DNA from 3 places in the Delftia sp. S65 genome. Region 3 is predicted to be linked to each of the others. Evidence: predicted binding sites of a transcription regulator. Region 3 holds the regulator's gene; each other region holds the start of a gene.
What was found. Region 3 encodes FNR, which switches genes on or off when oxygen is low (the NO sensors DNR and NnrR bind a similar motif). Its sites were predicted from a motif close to TTGATNNNNATCAA; they were not measured.

Region 1 (9,826 bases), on a different contig from region 3:
ACAAGGGCGTGGCGGTGGGCAAGGTCACGCGGATCGGGTTCGATCCGCAGACCAATGGCAATGTGCTGATCCGCATTGCCATCGGCGTGAACACGCCCATCACGCCCACCACGTTCGCCGTGCTGGGCTACCAGGGCGTCACGGGCCTGGCCCATGTGCAGCTCGATGATGCGGACCAGCCTCAGCCCCAACTGCCCCCGGGCCCCAGCGGGCTGCCGCGCCTGCCGCTGCGCTCGTCGCCGCTGAGCATGCTGGCCGACCAGGGGCAGGTGCTACTGGAGCGCGCCGATGAGATCTCGCGCCGCCTCAGCGACATGCTGGACACCGACAACCAAAAGCGCGTGAGCCAGGCGCTGGAGAACATTGCGGCCGCTGCCGCAGGCGTACAGCAGCTCACGCAGAACCTGGATCGCACGCTGTCCACTCAGGTGCCGCAGCTCGCCGCCGACGCCCACAACACCCTGCAGTCGCTGGAGAAGGCCAGCAACGGCGCCTCTGCCGTGGCCTCCGAACTGCAGCAAACCGTGCGCCGCGTGAACGCGCAGGACGGACCGCTGGAGCAGATCGCCCAGAGCACGCGCGCACTGACCCGCATGGCCGATTCGCTGGGCCGCAGCACGGTGCCGCACGCCAACCGCGCGGCCGATGATGTCTCGCGCGCCGCGCGCCAGATGGGCACGGCGGCCAGCCGCTTCAGCGACAACCCGCAGGCCGTGATCTACGGGCCGGGCCAGGCCCGCCCGGGGCCGGGCGAGCCCGGCTTCGTCGCCCCGTCTGCAGCCACCCAGCCCTGACCGAGGAACCCGCATGCCCCTATCTCGCAAGACCGCCGTGGCCAGCGCTGGACTGGCCGCCGCCCTGATCCTGCTGGCCGGCTGCTCGGCCCTGCCGCAGCCCCCCGCCCAGCCCGCGCGCTATGACTTCGGCCTGGCGCCGCTGTCCGCGCCTGCGCAGTCCGCCACATCCGCCGCCCCGCAGGCACGCACGCCGCTGGCGCTGGCCGATGTGGAGGCGCCCGCCCTGTCCGACGGCAGCACGGCCATGTTCTACCGCCTGGCCTATGCCAATGGTCAGGAACTGCGCCCCTACCAGCTGGCACGCTGGAGCCAGCCTCCTGCACTGCTGCTGCAGCAGCGCCTGCGCAGCCAGCTGGGCGTGCAGCGCCCCGTGCTTGCCAGCAGCGAAAGCGTGGCCCAGCCGCGCCTGCAGGGCGCCGTGCCCACGCTGCTGCGCGTGGACATCGAAGAGTTCAGCCAGGTCTTCGACGCGCCCGGCTCCAGTGCCGGCGTGGTGCGCCTGCGCGCCACCCTGGTCGAGCAAAGCGGTGCCGTGGACCGCCTGCTGGGTCAGAAGCTGTTCGAGGTGCGCAGTCCTGCCGCTTCGGGCGATGCCGCAGGCGGCGCCCAGGCCCTGGCCAAGGCCACTGATACGGCCATTGCGCAGATCGATGCGTGGCTGGGGCAGCAGGGGCACTGAGCGGCTTCGGGCCACCCACGCCTCTTCTCTTTTTTCCGTTCAAAAACAGCCGGTTGGTGCACTGCACCTTCCGGCTGTTTTTGTCTTTGCCTGACCCAGCGCTTCCCGCGCGTCCGTCAGGGGCTGTAGTCCCGATCCCACCGTCTCGGCTGCCCCTGGGACGACCGTCAACACTAGGTCCAGACTACGACGCGCAGCCCCCAGGTTTTTTACAGTGGAACCGTCGCTGATGCAGATCGCGGCTTTGAAAAAACAAGGCCTGATTGCACAGCGCTACTTCAACATCACTGAAAGGACCAAGCCATGAATGAAGACCGCATCAAGGGCAACTGGAAGCAATTCACCGGCAAGATCCGTGAGCAATGGGGCAAGCTCACCGATGACGATCTGGATGTGATCGCCGGCAAGCGCGAGCAATTCCTGGGCAAGCTGCAGGAGCGCCAGGGCCTGGCCCGCGACGCTGCCGAAAAGCAGCTGACCGACTGGCAAAAGCGCAACCCCGACTTCCGCTTCGAAGACTGACGAGGGTGGACTGCGGATGGGCTGGACGCCCTGGCCGGCGCCGCCATCCGCTCCTCGACAGCCAGCGTGCCTGAGGGCACGCACCAATGGCCCGCCGCCGCAGGCACCAAGGGCCGGTTCAGTACAAATACAAGGAGTTCCATCATGCAAACACCGCAACGCTTTCGCCACATGCTTTCCGCTGTCGCCCTGGGCCTGATGGCCTCCGGCGCCATGGCCATGACCAATGCGGAGCACACGGCCGCCAAGAACCAGATCGAGGCCGATTACAAGGCTGCCAAGGAACAGTGCAAGCCGCTCAAGGACAACGCCAAGGACGTCTGCGAGAAGCAGGCCAAGGGCCAGGAAAACGTGGCCAAGGCCGAACTGGAATCGCGCCGCAATCCTTCGCCCAAGAACAGCGAAAAGGCACTCAAGGCCAAGGCTGATGCGGACTACGACATCGCCAAGGAAAAGTGTGACGACCTCAAGGGCGACGCCAAGGATGTCTGCGTGAAGGATGCCAAGGCCGCCCACGTGCACGCCGTGGAAGCCGCCAAGGTGAACAAGGCCCAGGCCGAGCCCGCTTCCAACTCCGCAGCCAAGGCTGCCAACGTGGCCGAAACCCGCAAGGACGCTGCCGAGGAAACCCGCGAAGCCGACTACAAGGCTGCCAAGGCCCGTTGCGACACCATGAGCGGCGCTGCCAAGGACACCTGCGTGGCTGATGCCAAGCGGAAGTTTGGACAGTAAGCTCCCCCTGAGCGGCTGACGCCGCTTCCCCCGTTGCACGGCGCCTCTCTACTCGCTACGCGAGGGAGGGGGACGACGCCCTCGCCGCGAGGCGGCTCTTGCTTGGCGTCCCTGATGTTGGGGCGCGCCAGTTTTATCCGCCTTGACCAAGCCCCGTTCGCGGGGCTTTGCTGTTTTCGGGTTGGCTGATGTGGGTCAAACGGGTTAGGCGGTGCTGTTCCTAAGCTGCAGGCTTTCACGATGAAGGCAGGAGAAGCATATGGCCGTGCTGGAATGGAGCGGAGCGCTGGCATTGGAGTTGCCGGCCATGGACGAGGTGCATCAGGAGTTCGTCCTGCTGCTGGCTGAGGTGGAGGCGGCCGATGATGCGCAGCTGTGCGCGCGCTGGGATGAGCTGATCGCGCATACGCAGGTGCATTTCGACCAGGAAGACCGCTGGATGCAGTCCACGCGCTTCACCAGCACCAACTGCCACAGCCTGCAGCACAAGGTGGTGCTGCAGGTGATGCGCGAGGGGGCGGCCAAGGCGGCGGCCGGTGATCTGGCCGTGATCCGCAGCATGGCGGGCGAGCTGGCGGCCTGGTTCGTGCACCATGCGCAGACCATGGATGCGGCGCTGGCCCTGCATCTGCGCAGTGCGGGCTTCGATCCCGCCACGGGCTCCCTGGCGCACCCTGAGGCCTTGCCCGAGCAGCCCATCACGGGCTGCGGCGGTGCCTGCGACGGCAGCGCCGACCGCGCGCGGACCGTGCCGGCCTGATCCGGCCTGAACCGATCTGAACCGGCAGTAAGGCCACCAGTCAGCCAGCCCGCTCAGGGCACGATCGCGGGCGAGGCCAGGATGGGGAAGATCTTCACCAGCCCGCCTGCCATCACCTCCACGGCCAGGGCCGCGAGGATCAGGCCCATGAGCCGCGTCATCACGTTGATGCCGGTCTTGCCCAGCACGCGGGCGATCGGGTCGGCCAGCGAAAAGCAGACCATCACCACCAGCGCCACCACCACGCCATAGCCCACCAGGGCCAGGTGCTGCCAGATGGTGCGTGCCTGGTCGGCGTAGATCACCACGGTGGACATGGAGGCCGGCCCCGTCAGCAGCGGAATCGTCAGCGGCACCACGGCAATGCTGTTGCCCATGGCAGCCTTTTCCGCGCCAGCGACCAGCGTGGGCGCGTTGGGCCGTTCCTCGGCCGGGCGGGCGTTGAGCATGTTCATGGCGCTGATCAGCAGCAGCAGGCCACCGCCCACCTGAAAGCTCTGCAGCGAGATGTTGAAGAAGTCCAGCACCTGCAGCCCGATGATGGCGCAGGCCGCGATCACGCAGAACGAGGCCAGCGCCGCCGTGCGAATGGTCTGCTGGCGCTGCTGGGCGCTGAATCCCTCGGTGTAGTGGATGAAGAAGGGGACGATGGCCAGCGGGTTGATGATGGCCACCAGCGTGATCAGCGGTTTGAGGTCCATCGCATTCCCTGTAGGTTGCCGCCGCCCACCTGTGCCCGGCGCTTGCCGGTACGCACGACTTTTCGTTCCATCGAATGTCTCCTGTGAAAGAATTGCCGCACGGGCCGGCCCGCCGCCATTACAGCATTGCGGGGCGCGTCCGCCCACCGGGAAATCACAACAGGTTCTCAGACAGAAAGGAACGCGGACATGGGCAGTTTTGTGCAGTTGACTTCGTTGGATGGCACGGCTTCGCCGGCCTGGGTGGCGCGGCCCGATGTGCCCGCGCGCGGCGCCGTCGTGGTGCTGCAGGAGATCTTCGGCGTCAACGCCCATATCCGCGCCGTGGCCGACCGCCTGGCAGCCCGCGGCTATGTGGCCGTGGCGCCGTCACTATTCACGCGTGTGGAGCCGGGTGTGGACCTGGGCTATGGCGACGCCGACCGTGCCAAGGGCATGGCGCTGAAATCCGCCGCCGAGGCGCTGCCCCAGCCCGGCGTGCTGCCCGAGATCGAGGCCGCCATCGACCATGCCGCTACGCTGGTGCCCGGCGGCAAGGTGGGCATCGTGGGCTTTTGCTGGGGCGGCCTGTGGGCCTGGCGCGCTGCCTGCAACCTGCCCAGCCTGTCGGCTGCGGCCTGCTACTACGGCGGCGGCATGACCACGCCGCTGGAGATGGGCCGCGAGCCGCTGTGTCCCGTCATCGCCCACTTCGGCCGGCGCGATACGCACATTCCCGTGGACGCCGTGCAGGCCTTCGCCCAGGCGCAAAAGCATGTGCAGGTGCACCTGTACGACGCCGACCACGGCTTCAACTGCGACCAGCGCAGCGCCTACGACGAGGCCAGCGCCCTGCAGGCGCGCGACCGCACGCTGGCCTTCTTCGACCAGCACCTGGCCTGATCTGCCGTGCCGGGCGTGGCCCGGCATGGAAAATCCAGGCATCGGGATTTCCGGGAGTGCTGCTTGAAACCCGGTGCCTGATGCAATAGGCTTTCCAGAAGTCTCAACAGGAAAGGATGTCCATGCGACCGTCCGTGGTGCTCGACATGAATCGCAGCGCAGTGCGTGAAATGGCCAGCCGTTTCCGCACTGCGAACCCGCGCGTCTTCGGCTCCGTGCTGCATGGCACCGACCGGGACGGCAGCGACCTCGACCTGCTGGTCGATGCATTGCCGGGCGCGACGCTGTTCGACCTGGGCGGCCTGCAGGACGAGCTGGAATCGCTGCTTGGCCTTCGCGTTGATCTGCTGACGCCCGGAGACCTGCCGCTGAAGTTCCGTGCCCAGGTGCTTGCGGAGGCGCAGCCGATATGAACGGGCATCGCCTTCCCGATTACCTCGATCACATACAGCAGGCCGCAACGGATGCCTGTGGCTTCGTGGAGGGCTTGGCCAAGGAGGATTTCCTGGAGGACAAGCGCACCCAGCAGGCCGTCATCATGAGCCTCGTCATCATCGGCGAGGCTGTCACGAAGGTCATGGATGGCTATGCCGAGTTTGCCCAGACACACGGGCAAGTGCCATGGCGCAACATGCGCGGCATGCGCAACCGCATCGCCCATGGCTATTTCGACATCAACCTCGATCTGGTGTGGGACACCGTGCAGACGGCCTTGCCTGAATTGCTCAGGCAATGGCCATCCATTCGCCGGGATGCGGACGGCGCCAGGCCGGGCTGACCGGTGCTGCGCGAGTGTCCGCAACTGGCCTGATCAGTCCCCGGGGTCCGGATCACATGTCGGCCCCGGCGTCGCCTTGCGCGCCTGCACGGTCTGCAGCGTGACCCGCAGCGCGCGCTGCTGCGCGGTCAGGAAGCTCATCAGCCCGCCCAGGTCGCTCAGTTGTTGGTCTGGGCCGGCCATGCAGCACAGGTCGATCACCAGGCCCATCTGGTGCATGCAGTCCTTGAGGCGATAGACCTCGTATTCGGAAATGGGGTAGTACAGGCTGGTCTCTTCCCTCGGCACTTGCGAGGAAGAGAAGAAAGGCGGGGAGGCGTGTGCTCCGCTGAGTGCATCGAGGTCAGACATGGCGGCTCCTTTGGCATGAACTGGCACCCCCTTGCGGAGGTCCCGCACAGCCCCGCCAAAAACGGAACCGTGCCCGGCGCAGCACCGGGAAGATGAAAAGCCGCTGCCTCATCAAAAGGCGTGCGGCTGCTGCGCCTACGTTGTTCCGGGCCGCCAAGCCCGTATCCCCCGAGGGGATCGCGAAATGGTACTTCAAATGCGCGCCGCAGGCCGGGTTGCAATGTGGTCAACGCTATGCTGAGCTTGCCGCCGCCAACGGGTGGCAGGGCTGTGCAGGTTGGCGGGCCGGGCAAAGGAGCCGGCACCCCCTTGCGGAGGTCCTGCACAGCCCCGCCGAAACGGAACCATGCGCAGCCTTGGGGTCAGCCCTGGGGCTGCTGCGCGTGCAGCCCCATGTGGTACAGCCCCCAGGGCGCCTGCGCAAAGCGTTCCTTCAGGGGCTTGCCTGCCAGATCGGCAATGCGGTCGGCGTCATACATGGCCCATTGCGGGCCCAGGCCGCCCAGGCCCAGGCGCCGGCCGTCCATGTGCGTGGCCAGCAGCATGCGCCATTGCAGGGCCTGGGCCAGCGGCAGCTGGGCGCGGTAGCCGTCGATGGCCTGCAGGGTGATCCACTGGCCCTTGGCCGCTGCGGCGGCGCTGTCCACTCCGGCCGCCTGCAGCACGGTGGCCAGCAGGGGGCCGCGCAGCCGGTGGGGCTGGCCGTCGTATTCGATATGGGGCGTGATCTCCACCGTGGGCAGGCGCTCCAGCGCACCAGCCCCTGTGGTCCAGGCCGAGTCGAAGGCCAGGCCATGGTTTTTCAGCAGCAGGTCGGCCACCGGGTCCAGCGGCCCCCGGTTGCCGCGCACGCCGGGGCCGCTGATCGTGAGCACGGCGGCTTCGGTGCTTTTCCCGGGGGCGGCGGGGGCGGCCAGGGCGCTTTCGCACAGGGCCAGGCCGGTGGCTGCGCTGGCGGCCAGCAGGCTGCGGCGTGAAAGCGGGCTCCGGCTTGCGGATGCGGTCATGGGGAACTCCTGGGGGTGCGTGGCGATGTGCCAGCGCCGATTTTCCGTGAAGTGCCCATCCTGCGCGACAACGCCGCGCCCGCTGCGGTCAGCAGGCCCAGCAGCGCCAGCCCCCCGGCGCCCAGCCCGGGAACGGGCACCGCAGATGGCGCGGGGGCCGCCGTGACGGTCACGGTATTGCTGTCCGAGCCGGTGGTGTTTCCATCACCGGGCACATAGCGCGCCTGCACCGTGGCCGTGCCCGGTGGCAGCCGGGGCACGCTGCAGCTGGCCTGCCCGCCGGTCACCGCAACGCTGGCGCACAGCACCTGCGTTCCGTTCAAGAAATCCACGGTGCCGCTGGCGCCGGCAGGCAGCGTGACCTGGGCGCTGAAAGTCACGCTCTGGCCAGGGCCTGGCGCAGCGGGGGAGGCCGACAGGTGGGCGCTGGTGGCTGCCGGGCCGATCACCACGGTCACGGCTGCGGGTTCGGTGGTGGCGCCGTTGGCATCGGTAGCGGTCAGCGTGAAGCTGTAGCTGCCTGCCGCCTGCGTGGCTGGAGCCGAGAGGGTGCCGGCGGCCTGGCTGAAGCCTGCGGGCAAACCGCTCACGCTGTAGCTGAACGGCCCCACGCCGCCGCCGGGCACGGGCGCCAGCGGCTGGCTGTAGGCCGTGCCGTAGGTGCCGGAGGGCAGGCTTGCCGTGACGCTGAAGGCCGTGAAGCTGGCCTGCACGCTCCTGGCTGCATCGATGGTGACGCTGCAGGTGGACGTGCTGCCGCTGCAGGCATCACCCCAGGTGGCAAAGGCATGGCCAGGGTCGGGCGTGGCGGCCAGGGTCACCAGAGTGGGCGCGCCTTCGAAGTAGCCATAGCCGGCCTGGCACAGGCCGCCTGGGCGGCCGCAGTCCTGTATGGCGCCCGTGGCTGCAGGCGGAGAGGGCTGCGCCGATACGCCGCCCGCGCCGCTGGTCAGCACGGTCAATGCCGCCTGGAAGACGTTCGCCTCCACGGCACCGATGTCGCACCGCGCACCCTGGGGCCTGACCACGCCGCGCTGGTCCGTGCCGGGTGCGGCCGTGCAGGCCACCCCGTCCAGTGCCGGGCTGCCGGTGCTGTTCAACATGGTCTGGGTGGGGCCGCCGTGGTTGGCCAGGGGGCCGAGCTGCGGGTTGCCTGTGGTGAAGGCCAGGGCGCTGATGTCGGCATTGTTCAGGGCCTGCGCCAGGCCCAGCAGGTTGTCGCTGCCGCTGGCATCGCTGGTGCCGCCATTGCGCAGGTCCAGCACCACGTCCCTGCCAGCGGGCTGTTTGGTGGCCGGTTCGAACACGCTGCCCTGGGCAATGCTGGCCTGCATCTCCAGCGAGGCACCGCTGCGGGTGCAACTGGTGTTGCCACCCGCACTGCAGGCGGCCTGGGAATCGCCCAGGCTGTAGATGGCGCCGCCTTGCGCGGCAGGGTTGTCGTCGCCATTGGCCTGCACGGTATTGCCGGCCAGGGTGGAGAAACGGATGGTGAGCACGCCGTTGTAGTTGAAAACGGCGCCACCCAGACCGGCGCCGCCGCCGCTGCTGTTGCCCAGCCCGCCGTGTGCACCGTTGCCAGCCAGGGTGACCTGGTTCAGCGTCAAGGTGCCTGCGTTGTTGAAAACAGCCCCTCCCATGCCGCCTGCGCCACCGCCAGCGTCGAAGGCGCCGCCCCCACCGTTGCCGGCGCCGAAGCCGCCACCGCTGCCACGACGGCCACCACCACCGCCAAATCCGCCACCGCCGGAGCCGCCGCCACCACCACCGAAGCCGCCGTTCTTGCCGTTGGCGCTGCCACTGCCACCGCCCAGGCCGCCATCGTCCGGGCCGCCAGCGTTCGGCCCTCCCCCCGGGGAAAAAGTCGCATCCTCGCCCACGCCGGCACCTGCAAAGGAGTTCAAGGAAAGCCGGCCTCCTTGCCCCCCTTGTGCGTGATTGCGCGTGAGCGTGCTGCGTTCGATGGTGAGCTGGCCCCGATTGAAGATGGCACCGCCCGCACCCAGCGCGCCGCCGCCAAAGCGGCTGGAGCCGCCTGTGGCCTGCCCCCCGGCCAGGGTCAGGCCGCGCAGGACCAGGCCACCCTGCGCATCGATGTCGAACAGCCGGAAGCCGGGTGCGGTACCGAGGCGCTGCACGCTCACGCCCTGGGGCGTCAGGCCATTGGCGGTGGCATCGATGGTGATGCGCTTGCCGCTGATGAAGAAGGCGCTGGGGCCGAACTGCGAGACGTAGCCGGGCCAGCTGGCCAGCGGTAGGCAGGTGGCGCCGGCGGCCTGCCCGGTGTCCAGGCAGTTGGTATAGCGGGTCAGCGAGATGGTCTGCCCGTCCAGCGCCGCGCCGAAGACGATGGTGTCGCCATCGGCGGCATGGTTGATGGCATCGCGCAGGGTGTCGCAGTTGCGGTCGCCTGCGGCAGGCGAGCATTGCGCACGAGACAGCGGCTCGGTGTCTGCAATCTCGCCGGCGGTGGTGACGGTGAGTGTGGCGGCCTGGGCCGCGGCGCCGGCAAGGGCCAGTGCCAACCCGCCCGCCAGGCCCGGCAATGTCCGGACCCGGGGGCTCGGCGCGGGTATGGGTGGTACGTCGGCTGCAGCAGACAGATGGATGGCGAACA
Region 2 (9,826 bases), on a different contig from region 3:
GATGCAGAAGCCCTGCCGTTTCCCGACAACCATTTCGATCTGGTCAGCGTGGCCTTCGGCCTGCGCAACATGACCCACAAGGATGCGGCGCTCAAGGAAATGAACCGTGTCCTGCGCCCCGGCGGCAAGCTGCTGGTGCTGGAGTTCTCCAAGGTGGCCAAGCCCCTGGAGAAAGCCTACGACTGGTACTCCTTCAAGATTCTTCCGGCCATGGGCAAGCTCGTGGCGGGCGATGACGCCAGCTACCGCTATCTGGCCGAGTCCATCCGCATGCACCCCGGCCAGGAGGATCTCAAGCGCCTGATGCAGGAATGCGGCTTCGGCCATGTGGACTATCACAACATGACGGGCGGCATTGCGGCCCTGCATGTGGGAATCAAGTGCTGAGCGCGCGAGGCGTTCGGTGAGGTGACGGCAACACGATTATTCGAGGAGATGACATGAAAAAGCTATGGTCTATGGTCTTGGTCGCGATGCTGGTGGTGGTCCACGGCACGGCCGACGCCAAGCGCATGGGCGGTGGCGGATCGGTGGGCAAGCAGTCGAGCAATGTGACGCAGCGTGAAGCTACGCGCGCGCCGGCGCAGAACACGCCGCCGCAGAACGCCGCCACACAGAACGCTGCGGGCAAGCCTGCCACGCCGCCTGCAGCCGCTCCGGCCAAGAAGCCCTGGGGCGCCATGCTCGGCGGCCTGGCCGCCGGCCTGGGTCTGGCATGGCTGGCCCACTCGCTGGGTCTGGGCGCCGCCTTCGGCCAGTTCCTGCTGATCGCCCTGCTGGCCCTGGTCATCATGGTCGTGGTGGGCATGGTCATGCGCTCGCGCCGTGCAGCGGCCGGCGCGCAGCAGGCATCGTCCAGCCCCTTCGCCTTCCAGAACGCGGCCCCTGCGGGCGCGGGCAACATGGGTGGCAACGTGGACAGCGCACCGCTGGCACGCCAGTACAACCCCGAGAAGGTCGGCAACGACGCCTCGGCCCGTCCCTGGGAGCAGAACCACCAGCCGGCCGCCCTGGCCTCGGGTTCCGGCGTGCAGATCGGCTCTGCCCTGGCAGGCTCGCAGAACTGGGGTGTGCCTGAAGGCTTCGACACCGAAGGCTTCCTGACGGCTGCCAAGCGCAACTTCGTCACGCTGCAATCGGCATGGGACCGCTCGGACATCGCTTCGCTGCGCGCCATGATGACCGACGAGATGCTGACCGAGATCCGTGGCCAGCTCAGCGAGCGCGAGGTGCAGCGCCCTGGCCAGCCCAACCAGACCGACGTGGTCATGATCGATGCCCAGTTGCTGGGCATCGAGGATCTGGGCAATGACTACATGGCCAGCGTGGAATTCTCGGGAATGATCCGCGAGGACGCCTCGGCAGGCCCCACGCCCTTCCGCGAGGTCTGGAACATGACCAAGCCCAAGAGCGGCAGCAGCGGCTGGCTGGTCGCCGGCGTCCAGGCACTGCAGTAAGTAATTTGCAGAGGACCGGCGCAAGCCAGGGATGCGACAGGCGGTCACGCCATGGGCTGGCCACTTGTCTCGACCGGATTTGCGTCGGCCGCATCCTCTTACTTCGGGAATAATCGGGGACTATGGCAACACAGTCCCCTTTTTCTTTTCTGAACGGTCTCATGGAACGCGTGATGGCCGGTCCGCAACCGCCGCAATGGCTGGTCAGCGAGGTGCATCAGCGCCTCGTGCTGTTCCTCAACCATGTGCTGATGCAGGAGAAAGAGGCGATGGAGCGCCTCGTGCGGCAAAAGGGCCGCGTGGCGCGCGTGCAGTGGCGCGGCTACTCCATGGCCCTGCAGATCACGCCCGCCGGCCTGTTCAACGTGGCTCCCGAAGGCGCGCAGCCCGACCTGCTGCTTGAAGTCACCGAGACCTCCCCGCTGGCCCTGGCCCAGGTGGCCCTGCGCGGCGACAAGCCCTCCATCCGCATCGAGGGCGACGTGCAACTGGCCGCCGACATCAACTGGCTGGTGGACCACGTCGAATGGGACGTGGAGGAAGACCTGGCCCGCATCATCGGCGATGCGCCCGCGCACACCGTGGCCAAGGTCGCGCGCAGCGCCGCCCAGGCGCTGCGCCAGTTCGTGGGCGCCCGCATGGCCGGCAAGCCCGATGCCGATGCCCCCGCCCCCGAGGCCGCACGTGCGGCAGCGCCCGCCAGCGCGCCCGTTGGTTCCCCCGTGGTATCCCTGCCCGGTTTCGAGAACGACAAGCCATGAGCCGGTTTCTTCGCGGGCTGACCATCCTCTGGGTGGTGTTCCGCTACGGACTCGACGAACTGGTGCTGTCGAGCTTCGAGCATCCCTGGATGCGCCGCGCACGCGCGGTGCTCACGCTCGGCCGGCGGCTGGATAAACCGCGCGGCCAGCGCCTGCGCGAGGCCCTGGAGGAGCTGGGGCCCATCTTCGTGAAATTTGGCCAGGTGCTGTCCACGCGCAGCGACCTGATGCCGCCCGACGTGGCCGAGGAGCTGGCCCGGTTGCAGGACCGCGTGCCCCCCTTCGATTCGCAGATTGCAGTGGACACCATCGAGCGCGCCTTCCGCAAGAAGCTGGACCAGATCTTCGTGAGCTTCGAGCGCGAGCCGGTGGCCAGCGCCTCCATCGCCCAGGTGCACTTTGCCGTGATCAGCGACCGCAACGGCGTGCAGCGCGACGTGGCCGTCAAGGTGCTGCGTCCGGGCATGAAGACCGTGATCGACAAGGACCTGGCGCTGATGCACATGATGGCGCGCTGGGTCGAGCGCCTGTCGGCCGACGGCAAGCGCCTCAAGCCCCGCCAGGTCGTGGCCGAGTTCGACAACTACCTGCACGACGAGCTGGACCTGATCCGCGAAGCCTCCAACGCCGCGCAGCTGCGCCGCAACATGGAAGGGCTGGACCTGGTGCTGATCCCCGAGGTGTACTGGGATTTCTGCCGCAACGACGTGATGGTCATGCAGCGCATGACCGGCGTGCCCATCAGCCAGGTCGAGCGCCTGCGCGAAGCCGGCGTGGACATCCCCAAGCTGGCACGCGACGGCGTGACCATCTTCTTCACCCAGGTCTTTCGCGATGGCTTCTTTCACGCCGACATGCACCCGGGCAACATCATGGTCAGCCTGGAGCCCGAGACCTTCGGGCGCTACATCTCGCTGGACTTCGGCATCGTCGGCACGCTGACCGAGTACGACAAGGAATACCTGGCGCAGAACTTCACTGCGTTCTTCCGCCGTGACTACAAGCGCGTGGCCGAGCTGCACATCGAAAGCGGCTGGGTGCCGCCGAGCACGCGCGTGGACGAGCTGGAGGCAGCCATCCGCGCCGTCTGCGAGCCATACTTCGACCGTCCGCTGGCCGAGATTTCGCTGGGCATGGTGCTGATGCGCCTGTTCCAGACTTCGCGCCGCTTTCAAGTCGAGATCCAGCCGCAACTGGTGCTGCTGCAAAAGACGCTGCTCAACATCGAAGGCCTGGGGCGCCAGCTGGACCCCAACCTGGACCTGTGGAGCACGGCCAAGCCCTTCCTCGAAAAATGGATGCTGGACCAGATGGGCCCGCAACGACTGTGGCGCGAACTGCTGGCCGAGGCGCCGCGCTATGCCAAGCTCATTCCCGAGCTGCCGCGCCTGATCCATCGCCGGCTCACGCGCAACTCCGGCGAGCACGACGAACTGCTCAAGGAGCTGCTGCAGCAGCAAAAGCTCACCAACCGCCTGTTGCAGGCCATCGTCAGCGCCGGCATCGGCTTTGTCATCGCGCTGATCCTGCTGCAACTGGTGGTGCGGCTGCGCTGGTACTGAGAACACTGACGGGTTTCCGGACCTCTCCCTTTTCCCACTTTGAAACAGGAGTGCCAGCGTGCTGCTCTCTATGGTGATCGCCTACCTGTTCGTGACCATCGCCATCGGCCTGTGGGCGGCCAGGCGGGTCAAGAACACGGCCGACTTCGCAATTGCCGGGCGCCATCTGCCCATGTACATGATCATCACCACCACGTTTGCCACGTGGTTCGGCTCGGAGATCGTGCTCGGCGTGCCCGCCAAGTTCATCGAGGGCGGCCTGCGCGGCGTGGTCGAAGACCCGTTCGGCGCTGGCATGTGCCTGATCCTGGTGGGCCTGTTCTTCGCGGGCAAGCTGTACCGCATGACGCTGCTGACCATCAGCGACTACTACCGCCATCGCTATGGCCGGTCCATCGAGATCGTCTGCTCGCTGATCATCATGCTCAGCTACCTGGGCTGGGTCTCGGCCCAGGTCACGGCCCTGGGCCTGGTGTTCAACCTGCTGTCGGGCGGCACGGTCAGCATTCCCGTGGGCATGGCCATCGGCGTGGTGTCCATCCTGGCCTATACGCTGTTCGGCGGCATGTGGTCGGTGGCGGTGACGGACTTCCTGCAGATGATCATCCTGGTCGTCGGCCTGGTGGTGCTGGCCTGGTTTGCCAGCGACATGGCTGGCGGTGCCGGCAAGGTCATCGACCTGGCCGTGAGCCGCGATCTGTTCCAGTTCTGGCCCGAGCCCAGCTGGCATGAAATCCTCTTCTTCTTTGGCGCGGCCATCACCATGATGCTGGGCTCCATTCCCCAGCAGGACGTGTTCCAGCGCGTGATGTCGGCCCACAGCGAGAAGGCCGCCACGCGCGGCACCGTCATCGGTGGCTCGGCCTATATCTGCTTCGCCTTCGTACCCATGTTCCTCGTGGCCAGCGCGCTGATCATCATGCCGCAGGAGGCTGCGGAACTGCTCAAGCAGGACCCGCAGAAGGTGCTGCCCACCCTGGTCATGGACAAGATGCCCTTCGTCATGCAGGTGCTGTTCTTCGGCGCGCTGCTGTCGGCCATCAAGTCCTGTGCCTCGGCCACGCTGCTGGCGCCCAGTGTGACCTTCACCGAGAACATCTGGCGCCAGTTCCGCACCCAGGCCAGCGACCGGGAAATGCTGCTGGCCATGCGCATCAGCGTGCTCGTCTTCAGCATCTGCGTGCTGGCCTACTCGATCAAGATGGAAGGAACGCCCATCTATGAGCTGGTCTCCAGCGCCTACCAGGTGCCGCTGGTCGGCGCCTTCGTGCCGCTGGTCTTCGGGCTGTACTGGAAGCGCGCCACCACGCAGGGCGCCATTTGCGCCGTGGCACTGGGCATTGGCGTGTGGGTGGTCTTCATGGCCACGCCGGCTTTGCACGAGGCATTTCCGCAGCAATTGGCGGGCCTGCTGGCGGCTGTGACGGGGATGGTGGGCGGGTCACTGGCACCGCAGTGGCTGGCCAATCGCAGCGCAGACATTCTTGAATTCAGCCCCGAAAGGTAAGCGCCGCTGCCTCGTTATTTGAGAAAACAATTGATGACAATCATCAATAGTTATTAACTATATAGTCGGCGGCTGGGATTGTGGAGGTCCCGGAATGCTGACTTGGGTGGTGTGAAGCACAGGTCGTGACAGTACGGCGGACCTCCGAATAGCAAACGCTTGGGAGGAAGCACCGTCATGAAAACACTCAAACTGATTGCGAGGGCTCGCCGGCTGAAGCTGCGGCCTGTCGCTGGCGTCCGGTTCCGATGGAGTTGGCTTGGAGGCGCCTTGCTTGTGCCAGCCCTGTGCGGCCAGGTGGCAATGGCTGCGCCGAGGATTCCGGTCGCTCCGGTCATTGTCTGGAGCGAGGACTTCGAAAACCCGCAGACACCCCCCATCACCACGGAGGGGCGGGATCTGCTGGTCTACCAGGGCGCGGACCCTGCGGGGCAGATGTATACCGCCGACCCCCTGTACCGGATGAGCGCCAACCAGTGCAATGGCATAGTCACGTCCTTCAACCAGGATCCAACTTCGGCGACGATGAGTGCGGCCTGCGGTTCCCAAGGCAATTGGAACGCCCTGCAGCAGATGGCGGAGGTCGCAGGGCGCTATCAGGGCCAGAGTGCGGCGGATGCGGTCAAAAATCACGTCATGGCGATGCTTACAGCGAATGGGACCTTTCCTGCTGGCGCAATTGCCTTTCGCACCAAGGCCAATATTCCGCAAAGTTCCGGCAGCAGATTCCTCACGGCCCGTGCCGATGTGGTGGCGAACTTCTGCTCGTCAGGATTCGTCGCTCCGTTGCTGCGTTTTTCTCTTGTCAATGACGCTAATGCGGAACTGCCCATCTCCATGAACGCTGTCGATCCATGCGTGGATGGTGTGTCGTTCAATACGATGCCTATCGGTATTGGGATCATACAAACGGCCAGGGCCCAGACAGTGACCTCTCCCGGAGCCCTGCTCTTCAGCGGAGCCTCTGTCGGGTTTGTTCTGCACAACGACCAGACCAGCTCCATGGGCAACGATTCGTCGATCGACAACGCGCAGATCATCGATGTCACGCCGCAGCTGGACAAGGCCTTCTCGCCTGCCAGCATCCACCTCGGCCAGGTCTCCCGGCTGACCATGACCATCACCAATACGACCGATCTGCTGCGCAAGCGAGGCTGGTCGTTTACCGACAACCTGCCTGCAGGACTGGTCGTCGAGGGCAATGCCAGCACCACCTGCCCCGGCACGACCGTGCAGGCTGCAGCAGGCGGCAGCACCGTGACCGTGTCCAACGGAGACCTGGCCCAGGGCGCCGCCTTCTGCGAGGTGAGCCTCGACGTGCGTCCGACCGCGACAGGCAGCTTCACCAACGGTCCTTCCAACCTCAGTCTTATTGGCCTGAACCAGCCGGCCACACTGGCTGTGCTGGCGGTTGCGCCAGCGGCCGACATGCAGGCCACCTCCATCACGCTTCCCACGACCATGACGGTGGGCGTGCCGGTGTCCGGCAGCTTCAGCTGCACCAATGCCGGCCCCAGTGCGGCGACGGCGGCTTCGTGCGTGATCTCCGGCCTGCCAGCCGGGGCGACCACGTCCTGCACGCCCAGCGTCCCCACGGCCTCGCCATTGGCATCGGGCGGCAGCATCGCCTGCACAGTGCAGTTCACGCCCACCACAACGGGCACCATCGCGGCCTTGGTGACGGCGAGCAGCAGCACGGTGGATCCGGTGCCGGCCAACAACACCAAGGCCCACCCCTTCAACCCCGTGGAGCGGGCCGACATGCAGGCCTCCAGCGTCACGCTGCCGGCCACCGCCAACGTGGGTGTTCCCGTGAAGGGATCGTTCGTCTGCACGAATGCCGGCCCCAATGCGGCGGCCTTTGCCAATTGCTCCATCGCAGGGCTGCCGGCAGGTGCCAGCACCTCATGCACGCCTGCGGTGCCGACTGGCGCGCCGCTGGCCTCGGGTGCCAGCATTTCCTGCACGGTGAGCTTCACGCCCACCACGCAGGGCAGCCTGACAGCCACGGTGACGGCGGTCAGTGGAACCACGGACCCGGAGCCGGCCAACAATTCGCGTGACCAGGAGTTGGTGGTTGCTGCCGCATTGACGCCGGAGCCGGTCCCCGCCACCGGGGTGCCTGCCCTGGTGCTGATGGGCCTTGCCGTCATGCTAGCCGGTATGGGGATGCAGCGGCGCCGGGCACGGCGCTGAACATGGACGCGGCAGGCGCCCCGGCAGCGGGGCTTGCCGGCACCGCCCTGATGGAATGCCAGTCCCCGCGACTGGCATTTTGCATTTCGGGGCCATCAGGTACCGACTGATGCATGCGGCTTGCGGCTCTCCGGCCTGGGCCTTTGGGGGCAAGGCAGCCGCAGTATCGGGCGGATGCCTATAATCGAAAGTTTTGCATCTTCTCTCGTATAAGCATTAGCGCCATGCCTATTTATGCATACAAGTGTGGCTCCTGCGGTCATGCCAAGGACGTGCTGCGGAAAATCTCGGATGCTCCGCTGACGACCTGCCCGGCCTGTGGTGCCGAGGCCTTTTCCAAGCAGCTGACGGCTGCCGGCTTCCAGCTCAAGGGCTCGGGCTGGTACGCGACCGACTTCAAGAACAGCGGCAGCAAGAGCGCCGCCACGCCGGCTCCAGCGGCAGACACCCAGGCCTCGGATACATCTGCCGCACCTGCGGCAACTGCGCCTGCTGCGGCCCCCGCATCTGCTCCCGCACCCTCCACGGGCCATTAATCAAGGCTTGCATTTCTCATGTCCGCTCTGCGCAAATGGCTGTTCGCCGGCCTGCTGGTGATTGTTCCTCTGGTGATCACGCTGGGCGTGCTCAACTGGATCATCGGCACGCTGGACCAGACGCTGGCCATCCTGCCCGAGGCCTGGCATCCGGACCGGCTGCTGGGTTTCCACATTCCCGGCTTCGGCGTGGTGCTCACGCTGCTGATCCTGCTGGTGGTTGGCGCTGCGGCCAGCAACTTCATCGGCCGCAAGCTTGTCTCCTGGGGCGATGCGGTGGTCAGCCGCATTCCCGTGGTGCGCTCCATCTATTCCAGCGTCAAGCAGGTGTCCGACACCGTCTTCTCGGACAGTGGCAATGCGTTTCGCACCGCCGTGCTGGTGCAGTGGCCGCGCGAAGGCGTCTGGACCGTGGCCTTCGTCACCGGCTCGCCCAGCGGAGAGGTCGCCGCCTATCTGCGTGACGAATACCTGAGCGTCTTCGTGCCGACAACGCCGAACCCGACGGGCGGCTATTTCGTCATCGTTCGCAAGAGCGATTGCATCGAGCTGGAAATGAGCGTGGATGCCGCGCTCAAGTACATTGTTTCGATGGGCGTGGTGACTCCTCCGGATCTCACACTGCCCGCGGAATCCAAATAACAAACTGTCGCGCCCGTCCCGGGCGCAGGAAGCTTTTCATCATGGCCATGCGCTCCCATTACTGCGGTCTAGTGACCGAAGCCCTGATGGGCGAAACCGTTACCCTGTGCGGCTGGGTGAACCGTCGCCGCGACCATGGCGGCGTGATCTTCATCGACCTGCGCGACCGCGAAGGCTATGTGCAGGTGGTCTGCGACCCCGACCGTGCCGAGATGTTCAAGACCGCCGAAGGCCTGCGCAACGAGTTCTGCGTGCAGGTCAAGGGCCTGGTGCGCGCACGTCCCGAAGGCACGACCAACGACAAGCTCAAGAGCGGCCAGATCGAAGTGCTGTGCCACGAGCTGAACGTGCTCAACGCCTCGGTTACGCCCCCGTTCCAGCTGGACGACGAGAACCTGTCCGAGACCGTGCGCCTGACCAACCGCGTGCTGGACCTGCGCCGCCCCTACATGCAGCGCAACATGATGCTGCGCTACCGCACGGCCATCCAGGTGCGCAACTTCCTGGACAAGGAAGGCTTCATCGACATCGAAACGCCCATGCTGGGCAAGAGCACGCCCGAAGGCGCGCGCGACTACCTGGTGCCCAGCCGCGTGCACGATGGCGAGTTCTTCGCCCTGCCGCAGTCGCCCCAGCTGTACAAGCAGATGCTGATGGTGGCCGGCTACGACCGCTACTACCAGATCACCAAGTGCTTCCGCGACGAAGACCTGCGCGCCGACCGCCAGCCCGAGTTCACGCAGATCGACTGCGAGACCTCGTTCCTGGACGAAGAGGAAATCCGCGCCATCTTCCAGCGCATGATCACCGAGGTCTTCAAGACCCAGCTGGACGTGGATCTGGGCGAGTTCCCGATGATGACGTACCAGGATGCGGCCTTCCGCTTCGGCTCGGACAAGCCTGACCTGCGCGTCAAGCTCGAGTTCACCGAACTGACCGAAGTCATGAAGGACGTGGACTTCAAGGTGTTCTCCACCCCCGCCACGACCAAGGGCGGCCGCGTGGTCGCGCTGCGCGTGCCCGGCGGCTCGCAGATCTCGCGCGGCGAGATCGACCAGTACACCGAATTCGTCAAGATCTACGGCGCCAAGGGCCTGGCCTGGATCAAGGTCAACGAAGTGGCCAAGGGCCGCGATGGCCTGCAGTCTCCCATCGTCAAGAACCT
Region 3 (9,826 bases):
GTGGTGACCTGGGCCGACAGGCCCATGCGCATGGCAATGGCCACGGATTCGCCCACATGGCGCTCGTAGCGCTCGCGCAGGGCGTCGGGCACGGAAGGCTCCAGGGCCAGGCCGTGCATGCCTTCGACACCGGCCACGGGCTTGCCCGCGTCATGCAGCAGCGCCGCCAGGCCCAGGTCGCGCAGCAGCGATTCCTGCAGGCCCAGGGCCCGGCCCAGCAGCAGGCTGAGCACGGTCACGTTGACGGCATGCACGCTCTGGCTGCTGCCCACGCCATCGGACAGCAGGTGAATGGCCACGTCCTGCGGGCCCGCCAGTTCGGCCAGGCAGCCATCGACCAGGGCCTCGGTGGGCATGCGCGCCTGCTCGGGCGCGCTGGCAATGGTGGTCTCTATGGCCACATAGCCGCGCTCCACCTTCTGAAAGCGCGCATTGCAATCCTCCAGCCGGCCGCGCCAGTCGGGCACGGACAGCAGCAGCGGTGCTGGAGCAGGTTCGGTGGGTGCAGGCTCGGGGGCCACCACGACGGGCGGCAGCTCCTGCGGCGGCGGGGTGCGCACCTCGGCGGGCCAGGTGTCGCTTTTGTGCGGGACACAGCGCACCACCTCCAGGCCCAGGGATTTCAGGGTCTGGATCTGTGCGCTGGAGGTGATCTTGAAGCTGCTGACCGGAAAGGGATGGTTCAGCCACCCAACATCGAGCTGGACAAACATGCCCGGACGGAGGTCTCGGATATCGATGAGGACGGAATGGTTCACGCGCGGCAACGGCCCCGAGGCTGAAGGAATCGGCAATATGTAAGCCGATGATTCGGGCATTATCTCCAGTTCTGAGGGCCTCGCAGCCAATCCGCGACCCCAGGTGCCAAGTCTGGCCTCAGCTGTTGCTCAACGGCACCAGAGGCTGGGCTTGTAGATCAGGTCCATCCACAGCGCCCAGACGGCCACGCCCACCAGCATCAGGCCGGCCAGGCGCGTGCCCCATTCGGCGCGCAGGCCGTTCAGGCGCTGCCGGCCCAGCCGCCACAGCCAGGGGCCGGCCACCAGCCACAGGCCGCTGCCCACGCCAAAGGCCGCCATGGCCAGCGCGCCCTGCAGCGGGCCGCCGCTGAGCGCGGCGACCAGCACGGCCGAATACAGCAGTCCGCAAGGCATGAGCGCCCAGGCATAGCCTGCCGCCAGCGTGCCGCCCGGCGCCGACACCCAGGGCTGCACGCGCCGCCAGGCGGCGCGGCCGGCTGACTCCAGCCAGGCGGGCTGGCGGGCCTGCACCATCATGGCCAGGCCCCAGGCCATCACGGCGACATGGGTCAGCATCCAGAACGGCTGCAGCGCCGTGGTCTGGCTGGTGAGCCAGGACAGGCTCTCCATGGCCAGGGCCGAGGCAGCGCCCAGGCTGGCATAACCGGCCAGACGGCCGCCGTGGAACAGCGCCGTGCGCAGCCACAGTCGGCTTTGCAATCCATGCACGGCCACCACCTGCGAGCCGCCGCCCTGCCCCGCCCCGCCCGTGACCACGCCGCAGGGCGCAGCGCACATGGCAAGGCAATGGGGCCCGCCGACGAGCCCCATGATCAAAGCGGTCCAGAGCAGCGACAACAGCATGGGGCCTAGATGATCCTCGAAAACCGCGCCCGGTTCTTGTCCGCCTGCAGATATCGGTCAAACAGCATGGCCACGCCGCGCACGAAGTACCAGCCCATGGGAGTGACCTGGAAGCCCTCGTCGCTGATCTGCACCAGGCCCTTGGCCTGCAGGTCCTCCAGGGCCGCCATCTCGGGCGCGAAGTACTCGCGAAAGCCCAGCAGCCAGGCCTGCTCCATGGGCTCGAACAGCACGGCGCCCTGGCACATGATGGCCATGATGACGGCGCGGCGCACCAGGTCGTCGCGCGACAGCGCCAGGCCCCGCACCACGGGCAGGTGGCTGGCGTCGATGGCGTCGTAGTACTCCTCCAGCGTCTTGGCGTTCTGGCTGTAGCTGGCACCCACCTTGCCGATGGCCGAAACGCCCAGCGCAATCAGGTCGCAGTCGGGCTGGGTGCTGTAGCCCTGGAAGTTGCGGTGCAGCCGGCCCTGGCGCTTGGCCACGGCCAGCGAGTCCTCCGGCAGGGCGAAGTGGTCCATGCCCACATAGACATAGCCACCGTCCATGAACGCGGCGATGGAACGCGACAGCATGGCCAGCTTGTCGGCCCCCTGGGGCAGATCCTCGGCCGCAATGCGCCGCTGCGGCTTGAAGCGCTCGGGCAGGTGGGCATAGGCATAGAGCGCGATGCGGTCGGGCCGCAGCGCGTTGACCTGGGCCAGCGTGCGCTCGAAGGATTCGGGCGTCTGCTTGGGCAGGCCGTAGATCAGGTCCACGTTGATGGAGGCAAAGCCCAGCTGCCGCGCGGCCGCCACCAGCTCGAACACCTGCTCGGCCGGCTGCACGCGGTGCACGGCGATCTGCACCTGCTCGTCGAAGTCCTGCACGCCGAAGCTCAGGCGATTGAAGCCCAGCTCCTTGAGCACGGCCAGGCGCTCGACGCTGACGGTGCGCGGATCGACCTCGATGGAGTACTCGCCACCCGGCTCCAGCTTGAAATGCTCGCGCAACAGGCCCATCAGCGTGCGCAGCTCGTCGTCGGAGAAGAAGGTGGGCGTGCCGCCGCCCAGGTGCAGCTGGCTGACGGTCTGGCCCTTGCCGCAATGGGCCGTGTGCAAGGCCATCTCGCGCGCCAGGTAGTCCAGGTAGACGGCGGCGCGATCGTGGTGGCGCGTCACGATCTTGTTGCAGGCGCAGTAATAGCAAAGCGACTCGCAAAAGGGCACGTGCACATACAGCGACAAAGGCATGGCACGCGCTGCGGTACTCGATTTGCGTTGTTGCAGCGCCAGGATATAGTCCTCTGCACCAAAGGCCTCGACAAAGCGGTCGGCGGTAGGGAACGAGGTGTATCGGGGCCCCGGTACGTCAAAGCGACGCAGCAGCTCTGGGGTGACAGCGGTCATGGGTTTTTTCCTCTAATACCTCGACTGTGCCGCAGCACATCGGTCATGTCCTTGACTCATATCAAGAGTTGTTTGAGGGACTGCTGCGACAATTTGATCCAACTCATCGCAATCCACGAGGTCACCGCCGGCACGCTGTGTGCCGCTGATGTTTATCACTCCATGAACCTTCAGACCATCAAAGCCTCCTGCTCCAACTGCAACCTGCGCGAACTGTGCATGCCCATGGGCCTGGATGCCGAGCAGATGCAGCGCATCGACGACATCGTGGCCACGCGCCGCAAGGTCAAGCGCGGAGGCCTGCTGTTTCGCAACGGCGAGACATTCACCTCGCTGTACGCCATCCGCACCGGCTTCTTCAAGACCTGCGTGGCCACCGAGGACGGACGCGACCAGGTCACAGGCTTTCAGATGGCCGGCGAGATCATCGGCCTGGACGGCATCGTCAACGACCACCACACCTGCGATGCCGTCGCGCTGGAAGACGCCGAAGTCTGCGTCATGCCCTTCGACAAGCTGGAAGACCTGTCGCGCGAGGTCACGGCCCTGCAAAACCATGTGCACAAGGTCATGAGCCGCGAGATCGTGCGCGAGCACGGCGTGATGCTGCTGCTGGGCAGCATGCGCGCCGAAGAGCGCCTGGCCGCCTTCGTGCTCAACCTCGTGCAGCGCCTGCATGCACGGGGCTTTTCCAAGTCCGAACTGGTGCTGCGCATGACGCGCGAGGAAATCGGCAGCTACCTGGGCCTGAAGCTGGAGACGGTGAGCCGCACCTTCTCCAAGTTCGCGGACGACAACATCATCGAGGTGCGCCAGCGCCATCTGCGCATCCTGGACACGGAGGCGCTCAAGCGCATCGTCAACAGCCAGCAGTGCCAGTGAGGCTGCAAGGGCGGCAAGCATTCATCCGCCAATGAACAAGGCCCGCGACAGCGGGCCTTGTTCATTGCGGCGGGCTCTCGCTCAGTCCCGCCCCAGCCCCTGCATGGCCAGGTCCGGGTCGGGCTCGGAGACCACGCCGTCATTGAGATCGCGGGCCGAGCAGCCCAGCATGGTGGTCATCAGGCTGGAGAGCATGGTCACGCCCCAGAAGGCGAAGAAGGCCAGCGTGTAGATGCCCTGGCGCGACCAGCCCAGGTCGCCGAGCCAATGCAGCTCCAGCGGGTCCACAAAGGCAAAAACCAGCATCTCCATCACGGCGGCTGCCAGAAAGGCAGGCCAGGCAATCCACATCCAGCGTTGGGCCAACATCAGCGATCTCCTTGTGCTGTCGAGGGGTCGCCTTCATTGTGCGCCGCGCCAACGCATGGCGCCAAGCCCCGCAGCGCCCTGCACGCCTGTAGGAAACCCTCACCCGTCGCGCATGCCGGAGATGCGATCCGCCATGCAAAAAGGCCGCGACTGCGGCCTCTTGCAGGGGTGCACGGCGATCAGCGGTCCGTGGGGTGATCGTGCGCGGGCGTAGCCGCATGGTTGCGGCCGGTGACGGCGGGCGCCATGCTCTTGGGCACTTCGCGCACGCCATCGGCACGCTCGTTGATCGTGATGCCGTTGCGGTAGTAGTCGGGGTCGATCACGGGATCGGCGCCATTGATGGCGATGATGGCCGTGATCACGGCAGCGACCACCACGGCCGCCGGGCCGGCCACCACCAGCCAGACATGGCCGAACCTCCACCAGGGCTTGCCGGCGTCGGGGTGCGAGGGAGCCTGCGCGGGCGCGGAAACTGCGGGACTGGAAGACATGGGAAACCTCTTTCTTTCAGGCGGCAGGCGCGGACCGTGCCGCGCCTGCCAGGAACATCACCGGGGCACCAGGAAGACGGCCTTTTCGGACGCGCGTCCCGCGCCTGAATGCACGGCATCGATATCGAAGAATACGGTGTGCGAGCCCGGCTCGGCCGAACCGTAGGGAATCTGCAGTCGCGCCGCAATGCCGCGCGTCTCGGCCGGGCCGACCTCGACTTCCTGCTCGGACGCCAGCTCCAGCCCATCGAGGCCATGGGCGCTGATGCGGTAGCGCTGGGCCTGCTCGGTGGCATTCATGATCTGCAGGCGGTAGACATTCTCCAGCTTGCCGCCCGCCACGATGCGCGACAGCGAGGCGCGGTCGCGGATCACGTCCACCTTGACCGACTGGCGCAACGCCAGGCTCACGATCATGGCCACGCTCAAGCCGATCAGCACGGCCGAGTAGATCAGCACGCGCGGACGGAAGATGCGGCGCAACACCTGGGCACGCCGCCACAGGCCGGCCATGGCGTTCTGCGTGGTCAGGCGGATCAGGCCGCGCGGGTACTCCATCTTGTCCATGATGGAATTGCAGGCGTCTATGCACAGGCCGCAGCCAATGCATTCGTATTGCAGGCCGTTGCGGATGTCGATGCCCACGGGGCAGACCTGCACGCACATCTTGCAGTCGATGCAGTCGCCCAGGCCCTGGGCCTTGTAGTCCACCTTCTTGGTGCGCGGTGCACGCGGCTCGCCCCGGCCCGTGTCGTAGCTGACGATCATGGTGTCCCGGTCGAACATGGCGCTCTGAAAGCGCGCATAGGGGCACATGTACTTGCAGACCTGCTCGCGCATGTAGCCCGCGTTGCCATAGGTGGCAAAGCTGTAGAACAGCACCCAGAACATCTGCCAGCTGCCCTGCAGCGCCAGCAGCTCGCCGCCCAGCTCGCGGATGGGCACGAAGTAGCCCACGAAGGTGAAGCCGGTCCACAGCGCAATGGCGATCCACAGCAACTGCTTGAGCGACTTCTTCCAGGCCTTCTCGAAGGTCCAGCCGTTCTTGTCCAGCCGCATGCGCGCGCTGCGGTCGCCTTCGACCTTGCGCTCCACCCACATGAAGATCTCGGTGTAGACCGTCTGCGGGCACGAGAAGCCGCACCACAGGCGCCCGGCCACGGCCGTGAACAGGAACAATGCCAGCGCCGAGATGATCAGCAGGCCCGCCAGGTAGATGAAGTCCTGCGGGTACAGCACCAGCCCGAAGAGATAGAAGCGCCGCGTTCCGAGGTCGAACAGCACCATCTGGCGCTGGCCCCACTCCAGCCAGGGCAGGCCGTAGAAAACCAGTTGGGTAAGAAACACCAGGGCCCATCGCCAGCGTGCGAAGACACCGCTGATGGAGCGCGGGTAGACCTTCTTTTCCGACTCGAACATCGACACCAGCTCGCCCGGATCAGGCGTGGCCGGCGTGATCGGAATGACTTTGCGGGGAGGCTTCCCGGTGTCATCCCCGCTCTCGGGCTTCATGGTGGGTTCCTTTGTTTTTTTGAAATATCTGAAAACTCAAAACGCAAAAAGGCGGCGCCGCAGCGCCGCCCCCGTGCTTACTGACGGACTGCGCCGTCTTTGTGCGACATGCCCCAGACATAGGAAGCAAGCACCGCGATCTGCGCCTCGGTCAGCTTGTCCTTCTGGGCAGGCATCTCGTTGTGCTTGCCGTTGTTGATCATGGCCGTGATGGCGGCCTCGCCCCAGCCGTGCAGCCAGATGTCATCGGTCAGGTTGGGTGCGCCCAGGGCCTGGTTGCCCTTGCCGTCCATGCCGTGGCAGGCAGCGCAGGCCGTGAACTTGGACTTGCCCAGCGAGGCCTTGAGCGAGTCGTGCGGGCTGCCCGACAGGCTCAGCACATAGTGCGAGAGGTTGCGCACATCGTCGGGCGTGCCGACGGCAGCGGCCATGGGCGGCATGATGCCGATGCGGCCGCCCGTGATGGTTTCCCTGATCTTCTCGGGCGTGCCGCCATGCAGCCAGTCGCCATCGGTCAGGTTGGGGAAGCTCTTGCCGCCGCGTGCGTCCGAGCCGTGGCACTGTGCGCAGTTGTTCATGAACAGGCGCTCGCCGATGGCCATGGCCTGGGGGTCCTTGGCCATGTCTTCGGTGCTCATGCTCGTGAACTTGGCGTACAGCGGCTCCAGGTCCGCGCGGGCCTTGGCCATCTCGTTTTCATAGGCGCCCAGCTGCGTCCAGCCCAGCTTGCCCGCGAACGAGCCCAGGCCCGGATAGGCCGCCAGGTAGGCGAAGCCGAACACCGAGGTGATGATGAACAGCCACATCCACCACTTGGGCATGGGGTTGTTCAGCTCGCGCAGGTCCTCGTCCCAGACGTGGCCCGTGGTGTTGTCGGCCGAGGGGACCACCTTCTTGCGTGCGGTGAGATACAGCAGCAGCAGGCAGCCGATGATGCCGCCCAGCGTGATCGCCGTGACATAGATCGACCAGAAGTTGTTTACGAAATCGCTCATGGGAAGTTCTCGTTCTGGTGGAGGGACTCAGTCTTGCTCGAACGGCAGCTGGGCGGCCTCGTCGAAACGGGCCTGGTTGCGGCGGGCGAACGCCCACCACCAGATGCCGATGAAGCAGGCCAGCGAGGCCAGCGTGGCCACGATGCGCATGGTGGTGATGTCCATGTCGCTCTCCTTTACTTGACCGAACGGCCCAGGACCTGCAGGTAGGCGATGACGGCGTCCATTTCCGTCTTGCCCTTGACCTGCTCGGCAGCGCCGCTGATTTCCTCGTCGCTGTAGGGCACGCCCACCTTGCGCAGCGCGCTCATGTGCTGGGCGACCACGGTGTCATCCACCTTGTTCTTTTCCAGCCAGGTGTAGGCAGGCATGTTGGACTCGGGCACCACGTCGCGCGGGTTGTTCAGGTGGATGCGATGCCATTCGTCGCTGTACTTGCCGCCCACGCGGTGCAGGTCGGGACCCGTGCGCTTGGAACCCCACTGGAAGGGGTGGTCATAGACGAACTCGCCAGCCACCGAGTAGTGGCCGTAGCGCATGGTCTCGGCGCGGAAGGGGCGGATCATCTGCGAGTGGCAGTTGTAGCAGCCCTCGCGCAGATAGACGTCGCGGCCCATCAGCTGCAGCGGCGTGTAGGGCTTGAGGCCCGCCACCGCTTCCGTGGTCGACTTCTGGAAGAACAGCGGAACGATTTCCACCATGCCGCCGACGGCGACCACCAGCAGGGTCAGCACGATCAGCAGGAAATTGTTGGTTTCCACCTTCTCGTGGGAAAAGCTCTTGGGAGCGCTATTGTTGTGATCGGACATGAGTAATGCTCCTAGACGCTCAGGCGTGGGCCACGACGGCAGGCACGGCCACCTTCACCGAACGGCCCGAGATCGCGGTCTTCCAGGTGTTCCACAGCATGACCAGCATGCCGCCCAGGTACAGCAGGCCACCGGCCACGCGGATCACGTAGAACGGATAGCTGGCCTTGACGCTTTCGACGAAGGTGTAGGTCAGCGTGCCATCGGGATTGACGGCGCGCCACATCAGGCCCTGCATCACACCGGCGATCCACATCGCGGCGATGTACAGCACGATGCCGATGGTGGCCATCCAGAAGTGCAGTTCGATGGCGCCCACCGAGTGCATCTTGGTCTTGCCGAACAGGCGCGGGATCAGGTAGTACAGCGAGCCCATGGTGATCAGGCCCACCCAGCCCAGGGCGCCCGAGTGAACGTGGCCCACGGTCCAGTCCGTGTAGTGCGACAGCGCGTTGACGGTCTTGATGGACATCATCGGACCTTCGAACGTGGACATGCCGTAGAACGACAGCGACACGATCAGGAAGCGCAGGATGGGGTCGTCGCGCAGCTTGTGCCATGCGCCCGACAGCGTCATCACGCCGTTGATCATGCCGCCCCAGCTGGGAGCCAGCAGGATCAGCGAGAACACCATGCCCACGGACTGCGTCCAGTCGGGCAGCGCGGTGTAGTGCAGGTGGTGGGGACCCGCCCACATGTAGGTGAAGATCAGCGCCCAGAAGTGGACGATGGACAGGCGGTAGCTGTAGACCGGACGGCCAGCCTGCTTGGGGATGAAGTAATACATCATGCCCAGGAAGCCCGCGGTCAGGAAGAAGCCCACGGCGTTATGACCGTACCACCACTGCACCATCGCGTCCTGCACGCCGGCGTAGGCCGAGTAGCTCTTCATCCAGCCGGCCGGAATGGCCGCGCTGTTGACGATGTGCAGCAGTGCCACGGCGATGATGAAGGCGCCGAAGAACCAGTTGGCCACGTAGATGTGACGGACCTTGCGGATGCCGATGGTTCCGAAGAACACGATGGCATACGAGACCCAGGTCACGGCGATCAGCAGGTCGATCGGCCACTCCAGCTCGGCGTACTCCTTGCCCTGGGTGTAGCCCAGCGGCAGGCTGATGGCGGCGGCGACGATGACGATCTGCCAGCCCCAGAAGGTCAGGCTGGCCAGCTTGGGCATGAACAGCCGCGTCTGGCAGGTGCGCTGCACCACGTAGTAGCTGGTTGCGAACAGCGCCGATCCGCCAAAGGCAAAGATCACGGCGTTCGTGTGCAGCGGACGCAGGCGTCCGTAGCTCAGCCATGGAATGCCGAAGTTGAGTTCCGGCCAGGCCAGCTGCGAGGCGATCAACACCCCGACAGCCATGCCTACCACCCCCCAGACGACGGCCATGATAGAGAACTGCCTTACGACGGAATCGTCGTAATAGACAGCGTTTTTATTTGAACTATCCATCGTGCACCCCTTAGATTGCTATCAAAGTGTTACGTTCTTCGCTCCCGGGCGTGTTGACCCACGTCAATCGTCCCGAAGAATGCGCTCACCCTCTTGCTCCACACTCTCGAACTGCCCGCGATACACGGCCCACCACAGGGCCGCAAGGATGGCCAGCACCAGCACCACCGACAGCGGGATCAGCAAATACAAAATATCCATGGTCAGTTCCCCGTGGCGCTGACGCGCCACGCCTTGCCCCCAGAACGGGCGCGATCCAGCTCAGTGACACCGAGCAAGAGCCGCCTCGCGGCGAAGGTGTCGTTCCCCTCCCGCGA

Region 1: IAE24_RS19825 (hemerythrin domain-containing protein) is a predicted target of FNR. The motif match lies at 2,916-2,929, and genes of this name have one in related genera.
Region 2: IAE24_RS11700 (DUF7933 domain-containing protein) is a predicted target of FNR. The motif match lies at 5,321-5,334, and genes of this name have one in related genera.

What each region holds. Positions count from the first base shown of each region.
Region 1 is NZ_JACVUR010000027.1:37,944-47,769, forward strand. It holds gene IAE24_RS19805 (MlaD family protein) at 1-794, shown strand, start outside; gene IAE24_RS19810 (ABC-type transport auxiliary lipoprotein family protein) at 808-1,476, shown strand; gene IAE24_RS19815 (CsbD family protein) at 1,780-1,998, shown strand; gene IAE24_RS19820 (hypothetical protein) at 2,143-2,730, shown strand; gene IAE24_RS19825 (hemerythrin domain-containing protein) at 2,990-3,490, shown strand; gene IAE24_RS19830 (MarC family protein) at 3,544-4,191, opposite strand; gene IAE24_RS19835 (dienelactone hydrolase family protein) at 4,381-5,073, shown strand; gene IAE24_RS19840 (nucleotidyltransferase family protein) at 5,196-5,486, shown strand; gene IAE24_RS19845 (HepT-like ribonuclease domain-containing protein) at 5,483-5,851, shown strand; gene IAE24_RS19850 (hypothetical protein) at 5,885-6,202, opposite strand; gene IAE24_RS19855 (molybdopterin-dependent oxidoreductase) at 6,565-7,209, opposite strand; gene IAE24_RS30610 (choice-of-anchor Q domain-containing protein) at 7,206-9,826, opposite strand, start outside.
Region 2 is NZ_JACVUR010000010.1:134,829-144,654, reverse strand. It holds gene ubiE (bifunctional demethylmenaquinone methyltransferase/2-methoxy-6-polyprenyl-1,4-benzoquinol methylase UbiE) at 1-387, shown strand, start outside; gene IAE24_RS11720 (Tim44 domain-containing protein) at 441-1,457, shown strand; gene IAE24_RS11715 (ubiquinone biosynthesis accessory factor UbiJ) at 1,580-2,218, shown strand; gene ubiB (ubiquinone biosynthesis regulatory protein kinase UbiB) at 2,215-3,780, shown strand; gene IAE24_RS11705 (sodium:solute symporter family protein) at 3,839-5,287, shown strand; gene IAE24_RS11700 (DUF7933 domain-containing protein) at 5,465-7,483, shown strand; gene IAE24_RS11695 (FmdB family zinc ribbon protein) at 7,708-8,019, shown strand; gene IAE24_RS11690 (DUF502 domain-containing protein) at 8,038-8,661, shown strand; gene aspS (aspartate--tRNA ligase) at 8,703-9,826, shown strand, end outside.
Region 3 is NZ_JACVUR010000012.1:109,900-119,725, forward strand. It holds gene IAE24_RS13110 (HD-GYP domain-containing protein) at 1-818, opposite strand, end outside; gene IAE24_RS13115 (sulfite exporter TauE/SafE family protein) at 888-1,604, opposite strand; gene hemN (oxygen-independent coproporphyrinogen III oxidase) at 1,610-2,992, opposite strand; gene fnr (fumarate/nitrate reduction transcriptional regulator Fnr) at 3,155-3,874, shown strand; gene IAE24_RS13130 (hypothetical protein) at 3,956-4,243, opposite strand; gene IAE24_RS13135 (FixH family protein) at 4,423-4,737, opposite strand; gene ccoG (cytochrome c oxidase accessory protein CcoG) at 4,795-6,249, opposite strand; gene ccoP (cytochrome-c oxidase, cbb3-type subunit III) at 6,327-7,244, opposite strand; gene IAE24_RS13150 (cbb3-type cytochrome oxidase subunit 3) at 7,272-7,409, opposite strand; gene ccoO (cytochrome-c oxidase, cbb3-type subunit II) at 7,421-8,053, opposite strand; gene ccoN (cytochrome-c oxidase, cbb3-type subunit I) at 8,073-9,509, opposite strand; gene ccoS (cbb3-type cytochrome oxidase assembly protein CcoS) at 9,573-9,710, opposite strand.